DNA from 3 places in the Kitasatospora sp. NBC_01560 genome. Region 3 is predicted to be linked to each of the others. Evidence: riboswitches for the same ligand, from Rfam matches in the RefSeq annotation. Region 3 holds a riboswitch; each other region holds the start of a gene.
The links. Region 3 has a riboswitch for magnesium ahead of OH807_RS03960 (magnesium and cobalt transport protein CorA). Riboswitches for the same ligand answer to the same signal wherever they lie in the genome.
Positions count from the first base shown of each region.

Region 1: another riboswitch for magnesium. It lies ahead of OH807_RS06250 (hypothetical protein); the one in region 3 lies ahead of OH807_RS03960 (magnesium and cobalt transport protein CorA).
Region 2: another riboswitch for magnesium. It lies ahead of OH807_RS40870 (CBS domain-containing protein); the one in region 3 lies ahead of OH807_RS03960 (magnesium and cobalt transport protein CorA).

Region 1 is NZ_CP109364.1:1,540,139-1,545,916, forward strand. Features, by position in the region: gene OH807_RS06215 (helix-turn-helix domain-containing protein) at 1-468, opposite strand, end outside; gene OH807_RS06220 (hypothetical protein) at 730-1,137, shown strand; gene OH807_RS06225 (alpha/beta fold hydrolase) at 1,171-1,959, shown strand; gene OH807_RS06230 (histidine phosphatase family protein) at 2,012-2,599, shown strand; gene OH807_RS06235 (hypothetical protein) at 2,888-3,064, opposite strand; gene OH807_RS06240 (hypothetical protein) at 3,080-3,202, opposite strand; partial or broken gene OH807_RS06245 (nitric oxide synthase oxygenase) at 3,311-3,463, opposite strand; M-box (ykoK) riboswitch at 3,816-3,990, shown strand; gene OH807_RS06250 (hypothetical protein) at 4,363-4,647, shown strand; gene OH807_RS06255 (hypothetical protein) at 4,737-4,967, shown strand; gene OH807_RS06260 (hypothetical protein) at 4,986-5,186, shown strand; gene OH807_RS06265 (winged helix-turn-helix domain-containing protein) at 5,187-5,435, shown strand; gene OH807_RS06270 (MgtC/SapB family protein) at 5,470-5,778, shown strand, end outside.
Region 2 is NZ_CP109364.1:9,569,363-9,575,140, reverse strand. Features, by position in the region: gene OH807_RS40880 (hypothetical protein) at 1-144, shown strand, start outside; gene OH807_RS40875 (NRAMP family divalent metal transporter) at 606-1,742, opposite strand; gene OH807_RS40870 (CBS domain-containing protein) at 1,739-2,305, opposite strand; M-box (ykoK) riboswitch at 2,586-2,759, opposite strand; gene OH807_RS40865 (RimK family alpha-L-glutamate ligase) at 3,202-4,065, opposite strand; gene OH807_RS40860 (glycoside hydrolase) at 4,396-5,778, opposite strand, start outside.
Region 3 is NZ_CP109364.1:903,428-909,205, forward strand. Features, by position in the region: gene OH807_RS03950 (TioE family transcriptional regulator) at 345-1,148, opposite strand; gene OH807_RS03955 (erythromycin esterase family protein) at 1,207-2,448, shown strand; gene OH807_RS03960 (magnesium and cobalt transport protein CorA) at 2,426-3,595, opposite strand; M-box (ykoK) riboswitch at 3,949-4,122, opposite strand; gene OH807_RS03965 (RimK family alpha-L-glutamate ligase) at 4,326-5,240, opposite strand; gene OH807_RS03970 (MFS transporter) at 5,437-5,778, opposite strand, start outside.

The sequences.
Region 1 (5,778 bases), 640 kb from region 3:
TTCCCGCCGGAGCAGGCCCTGCTGTTCGAGGAAGGCCACGGCGTGCGAGACGGAGGCCGGGCTGACCTGGAGCTGCTGGACCAGGTCGGCGGCAGTGAGGGTGCCCTCGTCGGTGACGAGCAGGCAGACCAGCACCTTGGCCGTCATCGCGGGCATGCCCTGCTGCTCGATGAGCTTGGCGATGGACTCCGCGACATCCCGGACCACTCGCGGGTCGCGACCCCGGCCATCGGCGAGCGGCGGCGGCGCCTGGGGTGCGTCCTGCATGGGCCGACGCGCGCGCTGCCGGGTGGCCTCCTGGGCCCGGTCCGCCTGGTAGTCGTCCGGTCCGCCGTTGCGGGTGACCTCACGCATGATCGTGGAGGCGGGCCGGTCCAGGCGGCGGCCGATCTCCGTGTATCCGAGCCCTTCGGCCAGCCCGGTAGCGATCCGCCGGCGGTCCTCGTCGGTGAGCCTGCCTCCGGGCATCGATGTTCGTCTCCCAGCTTCTGCGCGGCGGTCCCGCGCCCTGCCGCACAGTATCCGGGCACGCGACAGTCATTGCAATGCGGCCCCGATCGCTCCTTGCGTTTAGCGCCACAATCATTGCAATAGCTGGCATAAAAGCCGTTGGATATAAGGGATTTCCAGGCTTTCGAGCGTTGCGTGATCACTGAACGCAATGTACCGTCGTAGATGTTCAGCAATCACCGAACACTCGACACCGCCCCGCCGAAGGAGCGCCCCACCATGTCCGTCACCCTCTCCGAGCAGGACAAGCTGACCCTCCGCACCGCCGCCCACGGCGCCGTCGCGCTGCTGACCGCCGCCAGTGCCACCAACAAGCCCCACAAGATCGCCACCGAGGGCTCCATCGCCCTGTCGGCCGCGACCGGCCTGGTCGGGCACGTGCTCGCCGAGAAGTCCGAGGGCGCGAAGCTCGACAGCACATCCGTGGCCGCCGTCGCGGACCAGGTGCTGCCGGCTCTGACGGCGGCGATGGGCCTGCTCAAACGGCAGGACCAGGCCGAGGCCGAGAACTTCCGCAGCACCGTCCTGGTCGCCATCGGCGCGGCCACCCGCGGCCTCAAGGGTGAGCCCGGCCCGGTCCTGGCCGACATCATCCGCAAGATCACCGGCGCCCTCGACGCCGCCTGACGGCACGTGGGCCACCCCGACCAGGAGGACGTCATGACGAACACACAGTGGACCGGCATGGTGCCGGTGGACGACACGGCCCTGGCCGCCACCGACACCGGCGGTTCCGGCACCCCCGTGATCTACGTCAACGGCCAGTTCGCCACCCAGGGCTACTGGCGGCACACCATTGCCGAGCTGGGGCCGCGCTGGCGGCACATCACCTACGACATGCGGGGCCGCGGCCGGAAGTCGGGGCGCTCGGCGGACTACTCCTTCGCGACCATGGTCACGGACGTCGATGCGGTGCTCACCGCCCGGGGCGTGGACCGTGCGGTGGTGGTGGGCTGGTCCTACGGGGCGTTCGTCGCGGCGCACTGGGCCAGCCGCAACCCGGACCGGGCGCTGGGCGCGGTGATGGTCGAGGGCGCGCAGCCGTACGACTGGCTGGACGACGCGATGGAGCAGCGGATCCGCAAGCTCTTCCGCCGCCTCGCTCCCCTGGTGGCCCTGGCTCGCCCGACCGGCCTGACGCCCCGGCTGACCGCCGCGCAGATGGCCGAGTGCAACATCGAACTCGGCAAGGTCGCCCGCGCGAGCTTGATGGGCCCGGTTCTGGACGCCATTGCCGTCCCGGCACGGTACGTGGTCGCCTCTGGGTCCTCACTCGGCAGCAAGGGCGACGAACAGGAGCGGATCCGCGCCAGCCTCCAGGCCGTCACCGAGCGGAACTCGAACATCGAGATCAGCGCGAAGGTCGCGAGCAACCACGACATGATCCTCAAGAAGGACTTCGCGGCGGTCGCCAAGGCCGTACGCCAGGTCGCCGGCACTCGTGGCTGACCGCACACGCCCGTCCAGCGGGCAGACGAGCCGTCAGGCATCGTCCAGGGCCATGGGTGAGCTGATTGTGATCAGGCACGGCCAGACGGAATGGAGCCTGTCGGGCCGGCATGCGGGCCGGACCGACGTTCCGCTGACGGCCGCAGGTGAGGCCGCCGCCAGGGCACTCGCCCCGAGGCTGGCTCAGCACCGTCCGGTCGCCGTCTTCAGCAGTCCCCTGAGCCGCGCCGTGCGGACGGCCGAACTGGCGGGCCTGACCGACGTCAAGCCCGATCCTGACCTGGTGGAGTGGGACTACGGCGGCTATGAGGGCCTGACCACGGAGCAGATCCAGGAAGCGAGGCCGGGGTGGGACCTGTGGCGGGACGGCGTCGTCCCCGGCGACGCCGCGCATCCTGGCGAGCGACTCCAGCAGGTGGCCGCTCGCACCGACGCAGTACTCGACCGGATCCGGCAGCTCCTGGGTGACGGCGACGTCGCCGTCGTCGCGCACGGGCATCTCGCGCGCGTACTCGCCGTACGCTGGCTCGGCCTCGCCCCGTCCGCCGGCCGACTGCTCGGCCACCCGCGTCCGGGCACTCTCGGCTTCCTGAACACGGAACAGGGGCAGCCGGTCATCGCCGCCTGGAACGTCCCGTAGCGGCCGACGGGGTACGTCACACGTGCTGCGAACGGCGCCGACAACAGATGGGTGCGGCGGCGAAATGGCCGACCTTTCTCTCGTAGCGGTGATGGAGCCGCCGCCAGAAGCCGCCGAGCCAGGCGACGGTGCGCCCGATGGTCAACGGCGGCCGCCGAGGCGGGTGAAGGACTCGATTCCTCGGCGGGCGATGCGGACCGGAATCCGCCGCACAGCCGGACTACGGACTCGGGGCCGAAAAGGTGCACCCGGTGCCGGTGGCACGCGGCACCGGGTGGGTCTACGGGGTCACTGTCCGGGCTTGCGGCCGTGGTTCGCCTTCTTCTTGCGACGGGCCTTCTTCTTGCGGGCGCGCTTGGGTCGGCCGGAGGCGCACAGGAACACCAGCAACGGGCCGAGGCCCATGCTGAGAGTGGTGAGGGCGGGCAGGCTGACGTGGCGAGCGGCTTGGGCCGCGAACGCCACGCCCGGTGTGAGGGCTTACAGCAGCCAGGTGACGAGGTTCGGCCGTAACGATCCGCGCAGCGTTCGCAGCGCGTAGACGCCGCTGCCGCAGAGGTTGAGCACCGCCCCGGCCGGCTCCACGAACCGGCCGAGCGTCACCGACTCAGTCCTCGGCGGCGCAGGCGGGCCAAGGCGCGGGATGGGGCGAGAAGTTGGGCAGCATCCTGGTCGGCTCGTAGCGGCGCTGCCAGACGGGGGAGTCGAGCCGCTGGTCGCGGGCACGATGGCGGACCAGTCGGCCGGGCAGCCGCGGCCGCTCTTGTGCTCGCGTTCCTCGTGCCGCACGAACTGCTTGGTGGCGAAGTGGTGGTCGATGATGGACACTCCGGCCTGGTCGGCGCGGTCGGCTCCCGGGTTCACCTCGTAGCCGGCGGGATGTGGGCGGCGGGGTGATCCTCCGGTGGGCCGTGGGGCGGGCGACAGCCCTCAGCTCTGCGGCGGCGGCAGCCTGGACACGTCGGCCACGGAGCCGCTCTTCCGTCTGTCCGTGGTTGGGACTCCGGCCGTCGGTGGGTGCCGGTGGTCGCACACCCGTGTCCCTGGTCGGTGGCGGCCGTGTCGAGCAGGTCACCCAAGAGGGCAACCGAAGGGCGGCCGAGTCGTCGGCCCGGCCGAGGGACGCTGTCCGTCACGGGGCGTGACCGAGGCGTTAAGATTCAGCAAATGTGGCAGCCGCATGGCCGGGCAGGGTCTACGCTTGTCGAGGTTTTGAAAGGCACCTCGTTCGGTGAGGCGTCTTCACGGACACAGGCCACTGACCCGACGACGTCGAGAGACGCCCAGGTTCAGGACAGATCTTCCCGACCTAAGGGTTGATCCCAAGTGGCTTCCCCCTCACAGGGGATCACGCCGTGGAGTGCCAAAGCTCTGACGAGTTGGGGTGTACCGGCTCATGCCGCGCCGGTGTACTCCTTGCCGCGTCGGTGCGGCGCACACGATGTGCGCCGCCGGCCGGAGGGAGGCGAGAGACATGGATTCGAGCAGTAGTAGTCCGGGCCACGAACGGCCCCCCACCAGCATGCCCTCGCACTCCACCGGCACGCGGTAACCCCTTTCGCTCTTCGCCTTCGCCCCCGCACGGCCCGATGCCGCTCGCGGGGTCGCTGTGGCGCGCGTTCGCAGGGGATTCGTTGCTGCGCGCCCCGACCGCCCCCGCTGCCGAGGGGGTAGGGAGCCACGTCATGACTGCCTCACCGGTCCGCCACTCCGCCGCTCGGAACCTGACCCGCGCCCTGCCCCGTGGAAGGACGGGCACAGCCGTGCACGACGCATCACGGTCCTTCGCGCCGCCGCATGTCTGTCCGCGCGTCTCCCTGGCCCTGGACGACGGAATCGAACGCTCCTACCGCCTCGACGACCCCGGGACCTGCCCGTACTCCGGCACGCCCAACACCGTCGCCTCGGCGTACGAACCGCGCGTCCACCTCGCCTACCTGCTGGCCAGCCAGGGCCACCGCCCGGACTGGCTCGCCCGATTCGCGAACCTGCCGCCCGCCGCCGCACACCGCCTCACCCGCGCCGCCGCACGCACGTCCGACTGCTGACGAACCGCCAGACACGCCCCGCTTCACCAGCCACTCGGCCGCGCCATGCCCTCGCATGCCCATCGCCCCCTCACGAAGGTGAGTTACCCATGGCCACCCTCGCCGCCTTCCACGCCCCGGCCGCTCCCGGACGCCTGCGCACCACCGTCAGCGGGATCCTCCGCCGGCTCGCCGCCAGTCCGCTCGACAGCCCGGTGCTGGACGCGATTGCCGCCCAGGCGCCCGCCGGCCCTCCGGTCCGGATGAGGGCCCACTGGAAGGCCGTCACCACCACCGACGGCACGACCCGCCTCGAAGCCACCTGGCACCCCGACCACTGACCGCAGAAGGAGCCTGACATGGTCGTGCGCTACCCACGCCTGAACGTGATCTTCTCCGACCGCACCATCGTGACCTCGGCCATCCGTACCAGGAGTGCGGCGCCGCAGGCCGGGTCGCCCGGGCTTCCCGAACCGGCTCGCGCCACCCCCGGGAACCTGGTGGTCGACCCCGCACTGCGGACCGCGACCGTCGCCGGCCGCGAACTCGGCCTCACCTAAATGGAGTTCGAGCTCCTTGCCCATCTGGTGGCCCACCCCCTGCGCGTCCACTCCCGGAGCACCCTGATGGAGACCGTCTGGGGCCGGCCCGACAACGGCGACACCCGGACCGTCTCCACCCACATCACCAGGCTGCGGAGCGAGCTCGGCCCCGCCCATCGGGCCGTGATCGCCACTGTCCGCCAGATCGGCTACAAGTACGACCCGCGCTTCGCCGAAGCAGCCTGGGCTTCACCCACCCGGGGTTGACTCGACGTACCACCCATCAACGAGGAGGTGCCCCGTGCACACCCTGACCACCTTCGACTTCGTGATCCGCCTCGCCGTCGGCGTCGGCTGCGGGGCGCTGATCGGCGTCGAGCGCCAGTGGCGGGCCCGGATGGCGGGCCTGCGCACGAACGCCCTGGTGGCGGCGGGCGCGACGCTGTTCGTGCTCTACAGCGAGGCCGTCGGCGACGCCGGCAGCCCGACGAGGGTCGCCTCCTACGTCGTCTCCGGGATCGGCTTCCTGGGCGGTGGCGTGATCCTGCGCGACGGAGGCGGGGTCCGCGGGCTGAACACGGCCGCCACACTGTGGTGCTCGGCCGCCGTC
Region 2 (5,778 bases), 8.7 Mb from region 3:
GGGAGCATCCGCCAATTCAGAGAAGCCGTCCGACTTGCGTCGACGGACTGGCGCGACCTCCTGGTGGCTGCCGAACTCGCCGACGCAGACTGGCCGGATCGTCTGAGCGCCGAACTTGGCCCTGAGCACCCTGATCGTATTTGAAGGGTCACGGGCAGGCGTCCGTCCAGTACGCAGGGCGGCGACTGCGAACCCGGCTGTGTCGTGGTCGGTGCCCACCACCACAAAGCCGGTGTTGCGCCCGCGCCGCCACCGTCAAGAAGGCGGACCGAACCGGGCGGCCGTTACGCGCAGGCCTCGGCCATCGCGTACAGCGCGGTCTCCTCGAGCTCGGTGACGGACCAATCGTAAACGTGCTCGGTTTCGGTCCAGGTCCGGGAGCAAGTGCACCAGTGGCCGGTGACCGGTGGCCGGCGGACGCCAGACCTCCGGCGGCCTACGTCCTGGCAGCGTTCTGCCGCCACCATGAGCTGTCCCTCTCAAGCACTTCCAGAGCTTCGCGCCGCTGTTCTATGTGGTCGACGAACTCGGCCGGCAGCCTGACGCCATGGTCGAGAACGTAGTGGGCGAGCCCTTCCGGCCAGAGGTAGTAACCGTCAGTGAGATCACGGGAACGAGCGCGACGATCGCGCCGAGGGCGATCTGCGCGGTGAACACCCCGAGGAACAGCGGCGCGTCGCGGAAGCTGCGGGAGACCGACGTTCGACACCCACCGCCTCACCGACCGCGTAGCCGGCCGACAGGGGGACGACGGCGCCGGCCAGGGCGGAGGCTCCGACGAGTCCGAGGGCGAACAGCAGCTCTGCGCCGTGTCCGGCGACCGGCTTGAGTGCTTCGGCGGCCTGGGCGGCGGATTCGAGCGGGCCGGTGCCGCCGATCGCGGAGGCGGTGGCGATGATGATGGTGAGGCTGATCAGGCAGGCGAACACGGCGCCGACGACGGCGTCCGCGCGGATCAGCTTGTAGTCCTCGGGCTTGGCGCCGCGGTCGACGACGCCGGCGGCGGCGTAGAACTGCATGTACGGGCTGACGGTCGTACCGATCAGCGCGACCGCGAGCAGGATGAAGTCCTTGCTCGGTTCGATGTGCGGGACAGCCAGGTGCTCGCCGACCTGCCCCCAGTCGGGGTGGCCGAGGACCATCGCGACGGGGTACGCGAAGAAGGCCAGCGACATGATCAGGAATATCCGTTCGGCCCACTTGTAGGAGCCGAACAGCACCAGCGCCCACAGCAGGACGGCGGCGGGCGGGATGACCGCCCACTTGGGGACGCCGAGGAGCTCGAACGCGGCGCCGATGCCGGCGAACTCGCTGACGACCAGTCCGGTGTTGGCCAGCCCCAGGCAGAACACGGCGAGCGCGGTGAGGCGGAGGCTGAACTGTTCGCGGATCAGCGCACCGAGGCCCTTGCCGGTGTGCGCCCCGAGCCGCACGGCCATCTCCTGCACCATGACCAGGGCGATGGTGACCAGCACCATGAAGAACAGCGTGCCGTAGGCGTACTGGGAGCCGGCGCTGGCGTAGGTGGCGATGCCTGCGGCGTCATTTCCGGCGTTGGCGGCGACCAGGCCGGGGCCGGCGATCATCGTGACGGCCGCGATGCGGCGCCAGCCCTTGCGGCGGGTGGGCGAGGCCGCGGCGACGGTCGGCGCCGCGGTGACGGTCGGCGCCGCGGTGACGGTCGGCGCCGCGGTGACGGTCGGCGCGGCGGTGACGGGGGCGGTGTCGAGGTCGCGGGTCACTTGAGGAGCCTCCGGAAGTGCAGGCGCCCGCGCTCGGGCAGCAGGGAGTCGAGAATGTCGTCGGCGAGGATCCGGCCGATCGGGCGCCCGGTGCCGTCGACGACGAGCAGGGAGGTGGCGCGGGCGGCGACCAGCCGGTCGGCGGCCTCCGCCAGGCGGGTGTCGGGGCGGACCGTGACCGGTGGACCGAACTGGGCCAGCCACTCCACCAGATCTCCGACCACGGCCGTGTCCTCGGCGACCGCCAGTTCGAACAGCGGGACATCGCCCACCAGTCGGCCGTCGTCGTCCAGCACCACCACGGAGTCGATCTCGGTCCGGTGCTCCGCCTGCGCGGCCAGCTCCGCCCGCACCTCGGCGATCGTCTGCGCGGGCCGGGCGGTGACCAGCACCGTGGTCATCGCGCCGCCCGCGGTGCCCTCGCGGTGCGTGAGCAGTGACCGCAGCTGGGATGCCTCGCCGGCCGGCATCCGGGCGAGCAGGTTCTCGCGCTCGCCCGGCTGGAGGTCGCGCAGTGCGTCGGCGGCCTCGTCCGGCGGCTGGGGCGAGGCATCAGGCGGCACCGGGGCAGCCACCTCCGCGCCCCTGGCTCGCGCGGCGGTCCGTACCCGGGGTGACACCGGCGCACGGCAACAGCTCCCGCCGGGCGGGCCCGGTCGGGAAGAGTCGCTGCGAGTCGAGCGGTTCAGGGGAGAAGAGGCTGCCCCGGGCCGATGAAGGACGGCGAGGACAACACGAGGAAGGGCCGACTGTGGCCCGGACTACTGTCCATCCCGCCTCCTCCCGATCCGGCCACGATCCGACGTCGCAGCGGCACGGCAAGGGGAAACCGGGCGACAACCCGGTGCACCCCAACTCGTCAGAGCTTTGGCACTCCACGGCGTGTCCCGCAGCACGCGGGAAGCCACTTGGGGTCACCCCTTAGGTCGGGGAGACCTGTCCTGATCCGGAGCGTCTCTCGACGGGTGGGATCAGTGGCCTGTGTCCGTGAAGACGCCTCACCGAACGAGGTGTCTGTTCAAACCCGCACAAGGATAGGCCCACCCGGCGCGCGAAACCCAGTCCTTGACCGGACCTTGACTCGCTCGGACAGCGGGATTCCGATCACCACGGTCCGCCCCGCCACGTCACGCCCTCGCCTCGGACGTCGGGGCGGACGTCCCGGTCGAGGCGGATGACGCCGCGCCGCCACCAGGGCCCCGGAAGCCAACCCGAGGCGCCGGCACAGCACGGTGGCGCAGATGTGCCGGGCGGGGTGCCGGGCGGGCCGGATACCGGGGAAGAGCCGGTCGGAACTGGCCGCCCACCCGGAGGGCGGTGGCCGCTCGGCGAGACCGGTGAGGAGGCGGCACGCAGGCGAGCACAGCCTCGGTCACGCTCGCCGCATACCGTGGACGCCTTCTTCCGAGCAGGTCCCGCCCTGCTCGGGGGGTCAGTGCCTTGGAGTACTGCCGTCGAGTCAGTGCCGTGGTTCTGCGACGCGCCCTGCCACCGCCTTGACGAAACGCCCCGGTCCTTCCGGATCGCTCTGAAGGAACAGGTTCGGCTCGATGAGCTCCAGCTCCAGGACCACCGGTTCCCCGGCGTTGTCCAGCACCAGATCCACCCGGGCGAACAGCGGGACGTGCGGCGACGGAATCGCTGCCAGCGCCGCCAGCGCGGTGCGGACCTCCGTTTCGGTCGGCTGATACGGTGCGACGCCGAGATGTGGCACCCGGTCGTTGTCGATCACCCCCGGCTCGGTCAGCAGAGGTTCCTTGCGGATCGCATGACTGAACGCGCCGGAGGCGAAGATCAGGGCGCGTTCTCCTTCTGCCACCCCGGGCAGATACGGCTGGACCATCACGCTGCGGCCCCGGTCCAGCAGCATCCGGGCGTGGCGGGCGGCGTCTGCGTGGCGGCCGGGCTCGTAGCGCGCGGTGTCCAGTGCTCCCGCGGACACCGCGGGCTTGACCACCACTCCGTCCACCTGGTCGAAGTCTTCCCGGGTGAACCGTGCTCCTGGCTCGATGAACCGGGTCGGCACGACGGCGACCCCCTGCCGGGTGAGCTCCAGCAGGTAGTGCTTGTCGCTGTTCCAGCGGACCACGGGCGCAGGGTTCCACAGCCGGGTGGCGCCCGCCGTGGTGTCGGCCCATGCCAGGAACTCGTCGAGTCGTTCCACGTAGTCCCAGGTCGACCGGATGACAGCCAGATCGAACCGCTCCCAGGAAACCGGCGTCGCATCCCACACCACCGGCTCTGCCGCCAACCCGTCGGCGCGCAGCGCCTCCACGATCAGCGGGAGATCCACGTCGTGCTCGACACCAACGTCACTGGTCACGACAGCAACCCTGGCAACACTCATCAAACTCTCCCGTCGTGCACCTCGGCCTGTTCTCCGGAAAGTCGCTGAGCGCCCCGGCGCCGGCCATGTGCAGCCGAACCTACCTCTGGACAGCGCCGGCGCCGCGAGCAGTCACTGCCTCAAGGCTTCCGCTCGGCCTCAGGCTCGCCGGATCCGGCCGACCCTGCGTGGCCGTGCATCCGAACGGCTCCGTCCAGGGGCGGACGGACCATCGGGGCCGCCCCCGACGGCGACGGCCCCGATGTCGAGGATCTTCACATGACCACGGCCGGCGGAGGCCGTGAGGCCCTTGCAAGGCCGCCCGGGCTACAGGTACACGTCGGAGATCTCGAAGGTCTGTACGGTGCGGGCGTTGAAGTAGGACCAGAACCGGTTGCCGCGCACGAGGGTGTCCGCGTAGTACTGGTAGCGCTCGCCACCGGGGTTCGTCCCGGTGGCCCACCGACCGATCAGGGCACCGTCCTGCCCCGGCCCGCTGAACCTGGACAGGTCGAAGTCGATCATCTTCCCCTCCCCGTGGTTCACGGCGACGATGACCAGCTTGTGGTTGACGCTGTCGTAGGCGGCGACGGCGTCGGGGTTGCCCGCGTCGATGATCCTCATCCCCGGGCGGATGTGCCGCATGTACTGGGCGAGTACGAAGTACTTGGCGTTGACCGCCCCGATCACCCCGTTGGTGAGAGTGATCGCACCGTAGTTCTCCCAGTCGAGGATCTGCCACATGACCCACGCCGTGGGGTGCAGCCAGCGCAGGTCGAAGTTGAGGTTCTGGGCGAGGACCATGCCGCTGGTGTCTCCGTCACCGTACTCGGACATCCAGATGTTCTTGCCGTCCGCCGCCACGACCTTGTAGAGCGCGTCGCGGTCGCCCCCGAACTCGTAGCCGTGCACGTTGACCCGCCCCACGGCCGCACGGGTGGCGGCGTTGAAGTCGGAGTTGCCGGCCCAGTTGGACACGGCACTGCTGACGCCCCAGTCGTCGAGACCTGCCACCATCATCCAACCCAGGTCCCGGGCATCAAGTTGGGAGCGGGTCTGCCGGATGATCTCGGCCAGCTGGGGGCGGTCGTAGTGGCAGCCCTCCTGCCCGGCGGGAGAGTTCGGCGCCGCCGCCCAGTCGGCTCCCGGCTCGTTGACCGGTTGCACGGAAGCGAAGTCGATACCCCAGTGGTCGTGGGCGTACCGCGCCACCGTCGCCAGGTACGCCGCGTGACGGCCGAAGTTGTCGTCCCGCAGATTGCAGGTGTAGCCGTTGGGCGCCCCGCGCGGGTCGTCGTTCTTCAGCATCCACCACATCGGCGAGTTGCTGAAGAGCTCGAACTTGTCGGCGCCCCGGTCGCGAGCCAGCCACATCATGTCGCGCTGGTTCGCGTCGGCGTTCCAGTTCCAGCTCGCCGACTGCGGGTCCGCCGAGTACCAGTCGCGCTGGTAGCCCTCGATCCGCTTGAACCCGTCCAGCGTCGGCGCGGGCTGCATCGTCCGGCCCGCGATGCTGTTCGTCCCCGAGGCGCCGGCGTTGTAACGGACCACGTTCATCCCCAGGCCGGGCAGTGTCCGACCGCGGAACTGGACGGTCTTCCGGCTGAACAGCACATCGGCCAGATCCTCCTGAGGGCCCAGCTGATTGGCCCACCAGGCCAACGAGGTGCCCCAGCCCTCCCAAGTCCCCCAGTTGGCCGACGGATTGAC
Region 3 (5,778 bases):
ATCCTGTACGTCCCGTACGTCCCCTGCCTGACGACCGGCCTGTGCCTCCCGACCGGTCCGCTCCGCCCGCTCCCCCACAGCCGCCTCCTCGCCACCCCCGGACCACCCAGGGCCCCCGGCCTCCGAAGCATCCCGGTCCGCAACCGCCGGCGCCAGCCAACGGGCCCCCGGCGAGGCCGAGTTGTGACGCAGGCCGGAAACCCCCGCCAGCCCGTCCGCTCGGCGCCGGAACGCCGTGGTCGCCGGCGCGACGGGATCGCCCTCGGCCACCGTGGTGTCGGTCCGGAGCCGCCCGGTCCGGAAGGGGCAGTCGGGCCCGGCTCACTGCGGCTGCCCGGGCGGCCTCAGTCCCGTCCACGCTCACAGAGGTACGCGTCCAGCTCGGCGGCCCCAGTCAGCATCGCCCGCCCGCGGGCGGACAGCCGGCTGCGCCAGTCGTCCAGGACGGCCTCCAGCGGCACCGGCCCACCGGCCGCCCGCACCTGGGCGATCAGCGGGGCGATCTGCTCCAACAGATAGCCGCCCCGCCGGAGTTGGTGAGTCATCCGGGCATCCCGGACGTCGGCCCCGTCGTACACGCGGTATCCGGTCAGCGGGTCGCGGCGCGGGTGCAGCAGCCCGGCCTGTTCCCAGGCGCGCAGCGTCGCGGGCCGGATCCCGAGCTTCCGGGCCAGCGGCCCGATGAACGTGCCGCCCGACGAGGGCACCGCCGCCCGCTCGGGCTCCGCAGGCGCCCCCGGCCCCGCGGTCGGCCCGGGGAGCGCACCGGGCCCGGATGCCGGGCCGGGCGCCGTGCCGGGCGCAAGGTCGCGGAGGGCGTTCTCCACGGCCCGGAGCGTCCGCCGGTCGTCGAGCAGTTGGGCGTGACTCTCGTCGATGAGCTGGAACGCCTCGTCGGCCGCGCCCCGGTTCACGGCCTGCATGATCGACGCCGCCGTCCGGTGGCCGTGCCCGGGCAGCAGGGCGAGGAATGCGGTGAGGGCCCGCGCGTGCAGCGGGGTGTAGGTGCGGTAGCCGGTCGGCGTACGAGCGGCCGCCGGGAGGATGCCGGCCTCCTCGTAGTTCCTGACCGCCTGCGTGGAGAGCCCGTGCCGGCGCGCCAGGTCGATCGGCCTCAGCTGCCCACCGCTTTGAGGGTTTCGGCCCATGGCACCGACGATATCGCGGAAAAGTCTCCACCGAAGGTTCAACGATAGCGTGGAAGCCATGGTTACCGACACGAAGGACACCATCCACACCGTCGACGCTTCCGCCGTCCTGCGGCTGCTCCCGAACCGGCCGCGGCTGCTCGCCCTGGGCGAGCCCACCCACGGCGAGGAGAGCCTGCTCGACCTGCGCAACGAGCTCTTCCGGCAACTCGTCGAGCAGGGGGGCTACCGGACGATCACGATCGAGAGCGACTGCCTGGCGGGCCTGCTGGTGGACGACTACGTCACCTCGGGCGCGGGCAGTCTCGACGTGGTCATGGAGCACGGATTCAGCCACGGCTGGGGCGCCTCCGCGGCCAACCGCGAACTCGTCCGCCGGATGCGCGCCCACAACGACGGCCGGCCCGCGTCCGAGCAGCTCCGCTTCGCCGGCTTCGACGGCCCACTGGAGATCACCGGCGCCGCGAGCCCCCGCCGGGCCCTCACCGCACTGCACGCCTACCTCTCGCGCCAGGTCGGGGCGGGCCTGCTGCCCTGCACCGCGCAGACGCTCGACCGCCTGCTCGGCGCCGACGACCGGTGGACCGACCCCGCCGCGATGACGGACCCGAGCCGGTCCGTCGGACAGTCCGCCGAGGCCGGCCGGCTGCGGCTGCTCGCCGACGACCTGGTGTCCCTGCTCGACGCACAGACACCGCAGTTGGCCGCGGCGACCTCACCGGAGGAACTGGACCGGGCACGCCTCCACGGGCGCACCGCGACCGGCCTGCTGCGCTATCACCACTGGATGGCCGACACCTCACCGGCCCGGATGGCCCGGCTGGTGGGCCTGCGGGACGAGATGATGGCCCGGAACCTCCTCGCCCTCGCGGCCCGGGGCCCGGCACTCGTCCACGCCCACAACGCCCACCTCCAGCGCGAGAAGAGCAGCATGCGGATGGGCGGGACGCCACTGGAGTGGTGGAGCGCCGGCGCGCTGGTGAGCGAGCAGCTCGGTGAGGAGTACGCCTTCCTGGCCACCGCCCTCGGCACGATCCGGCACCGCGGCGTGGACGCCCCTGCGCCGGACACCGTCGAAGGCCTCCTCCACGCACTCCCGCAGGACCGCTGCCTCGTCGACGCCCGCCGGCTGGCCGCCGCCCTCCGCGACACCCCGCCCGTGCCCCGCGTCTCCCCCTGGTTCGGCTACGCCCCGCTCGACCCGGCCCACCTCGCGGCCGCCGACGGCCTCGTGTTCCTCAAGGACGTCCCGCAGCCGAGGTCGGCCGGGCGGACGGTCAGAGCCAGTCGCGGCGTTTGAACACCAGGTACAGCCCGGTGCAGACGAGCGCCATCAGGCCGATCGCGAACGGGTAGCCGAAGGCCCACTTCAGCTCGGGCATGGTGGTGAAGTTCATGCCGTAGACGGTGCCGATCAGCGTCGGCGCGAACAGGATGGCCGCCCAGGAGGAGATCTTCTTGATCTCGTCGTTCTGCGCGTGCCCGGCCTCGGCGAGCTGCTTCATCTCCTCGTTCTGGCGCTGCGAGACCAGGGTCGCGTTGACGGCGAGGATGTTCTGCAGCATCTGCCGGAAGCCGTCGACGCGTTCGGCGGCGTAGGTGGCGTGGTCGGCGACGTCGCGCAGGTAGCGCTGGAGCTCGTCGTCGGTGCCGTACTTGCCGAAACCCGCCTCCAGGCTCTTCATGATCTCCAGCAGCGGCCGGGTGGCCCGCTGGAACTCGATGACCTCGCGGGAGAGTTCGTAGATGCGGCGGGAGACCTGCGGGTCGCCGCCGAACACCTCGGTCTCGATCTCGTCGATGTCGTGCTGGAGGCCGGCGATCACCGGCGCGTAGCCGTCGACCACGGCGTCCAGCACCGCGTACAGCACCGCCTCCGGACCGAGCGCGAGCAGTTCCGGGTCGGCCTCCAGCCGGCGGCGGACGGCGGAGAGGTCGGGGGCCTGCGAGTGCCGGACGGTGAGGACGAAGTCGGGGCCGACGAAGAGGTGGATCTCGCCGAAGTCGACCTCCTCGACGTCGTCCAGGTACCGGGCGGCGCGCAGCACCACGAAGAGGGTGTCGCCGTAGCGCTCCAGCTTGGGCCGCTGGTGGGCCACGATGGCGTCCTCGACGGACAGTTCGTGCAGGTTGAACCGCTCGGCCGCCTCCAGCAGCTGTGCCTCGGCCGGCCGGAACAGCCCGATCCAGGCCATCGTGCCCGGCTTACCGGGCAGTTGCCGGTAGATGTCGGCGAGGCTGGTGGGCTCGGCGATGCGGCGGCCGTCGTGGTAGACGGCCGCGTCCACCAGCGAGCGCTCCAGCGTGGGCGGCTCGCCGGGCTGCTCGTGCCGCGGGTCCATCGAGTGCTCGGGGGCGGGCTGGGCGCACCCGGTGCGGGTGGGGGTGGCGGGACGGGAGAACGGACGCTTGCTCGCGCGCACTGCGCGCACACGCCAGTCGGACATGGCGGGGACCTCCACGGTTCGGTGGCCGCCGCTCCCGGGCACGTGGTGACCGGGGCGGGGCGGGCGGGGAGGCTCCCGGCCGTCCTCCACCGCGCACGGCGCCCGGCGGCGCCGGCCGGGTCAGCGGCGCGCGCTACGGCGGCAGGTGCGGGAGCGGTACGGGAGGAGGGGTGCCGGGGGCCAGGAGAAGAGCGGGACTTCCTGGGGGCGGGGCCGACTTCGACCCGGACTACTGCACTCCACAGCTCTCACCTCCTCGCCGCCGGACGGCCCGCACACCGGGCCGCCGTAACCAAGCCATCAGGAGGATCCACCCGGCACGGCCGCACACGGAAAGCAGCCGCAGGAACAGGTGGGCACCCCTGATCTCGTCAGAGCTTTGGCACGCCACGGCGTAGCACCCGAGGGTGCAGCCACTTGGGGTCACCCCTTAGGCCGGGGAGACCTGTCCTGAACCTGGGCGTCTCTCGACGTCGTGGGGTCAGTGGCCTGTGTCCATGGCGACGCCTCACCGAACGAGGTGCCTTCACAACCTCACCGAGTCTAGTACCCTCCCGGCCCTTCTTCCGACCACGGGCGGGGCCGCCGCTTTCCGCGGGCGGGCTGGAGCCCCGGGCGCGGGCGGTCCCGGGGCTCGTGCGGAGGCCGCCGGGACGGGCCGCTTCGGAGCGGTCCGGCCCGGCGGGGCGGCCCCGGTCGGTCCCGGTCGCCTCGGCTCAGCGGGCCCGGCTCAGCGGGCCGGTACGAGGTGGGCGGCCACGTACGGGACGGCGACGGTCTCCAGGCCGCCGACGCTCCCGAACGCCGGGTGGACGTTCACCTCGAAGACGACGCCGCCGCTCTCCGCGGCAAGGTCGACGCCGGCGAACGGGAGGCCGAGCGACTTGGTGGCGGCCACCGCCAACTCCGCAAGACCAGCCGGTAGTTCGGTCTCCGCCAGGACGGTGGAGGCGGCTCCGCGGGATTCGTTGCAGGGCGCGTCCGGATCCGGCTGGACGTGCTCGACCGCCCGGACCACGGCCCCGCCGAGCACCACCACCCGGTACTGGTGGCGGAGCCCGTCCGCGGTGAAGTTCCCGGCGTCCCGGGCGAGCAGCCAGTCGGCGCCGGCCGCGGCGTAGTGGCGGGCGACGGCGGCGAGCCGGGCGCGGTCCGTGACGTGGAAGACGTCGTCGCCGCCCATGCCGACGGTCGGCCGGGCCCACACGTCGCCGCCGAGCCGGTCGAACACCTCAGCAGCGGCCTCGGGGCCGGGCCGGGAGAGCGCGATCGTGGGCATCTGCGCGATGCCGTCACGGGCGAACCGCTCGACGGTCCGGTCCTTCTCGGTGGCCGCCCGCCAGGCGTCCGCGCCGGTACCGAGCGAGCGGGCGCCGAGCTCGTGCAGCCGCCGCTGGCACGGCTCGAAGTCGCGCCGCCGGTGCGGCGGGATCTCGTAGACGACCACCGCCTCCGCCGTCACGGCGACGCCCTCCCCGGGCACCTCCAGGCGGACGCTGCCGGCCCGGCCCGCCGGAGAGATCCGGCCGGTGCCGCCGGTCATGAAGTGCTGTGCGTCCAGCAGGACGGGTGCCCTGCCGGTGACCATCCGCGCCGCGGTGGTGAGGGTCTCCCGACTGCCCTCGGTGGAGCTGTGATCGGTCATCAGAACGAGCTCACTGGGACCCATGCGGCCATCGAACCGCCGGGCCGGCCGGACCGGCAAGAACGTCCGCCCGGCCACCCGGCCCGCCCGTGGCCGAAACCGCCTGCTCCGCCGCGGCCGGGCGGTCCCCGTGGGCGGCCCGACGGCGCGCGCGGTTCAGGGTCCCGGCAACTCGGCGCCCCAGCGGCCCGACGGCTCAGCCGTGCTGCCCGGGCCCGTCCGCGGCGCCGTCGGACCGGCGCGAGCGCACCGCACCACGGCCGCCGCCCTTTCCGCCGCCCTTTCCGCCGCCGGGCGACCCGGACGGCAGGCTGCCGGTGAACAGGAAGCTCGCGGCCGTGATCCCGGCGCAGGTGAGGATGGCCGCCTTCAGACCGCCGATCTGGGCGTCCTCGTAGTGTTCGACGATCGCGTCGGCCTCCTCCGGCGACACCTCGGGCTGCCCGGCCAGGGCCGTGGCCACCTGATCGGCGGGGACGAACGAGATGCCCGACTCAACCCGGATCGCGGTCTGCCCGGCGACGGCCTCCGAGATGCG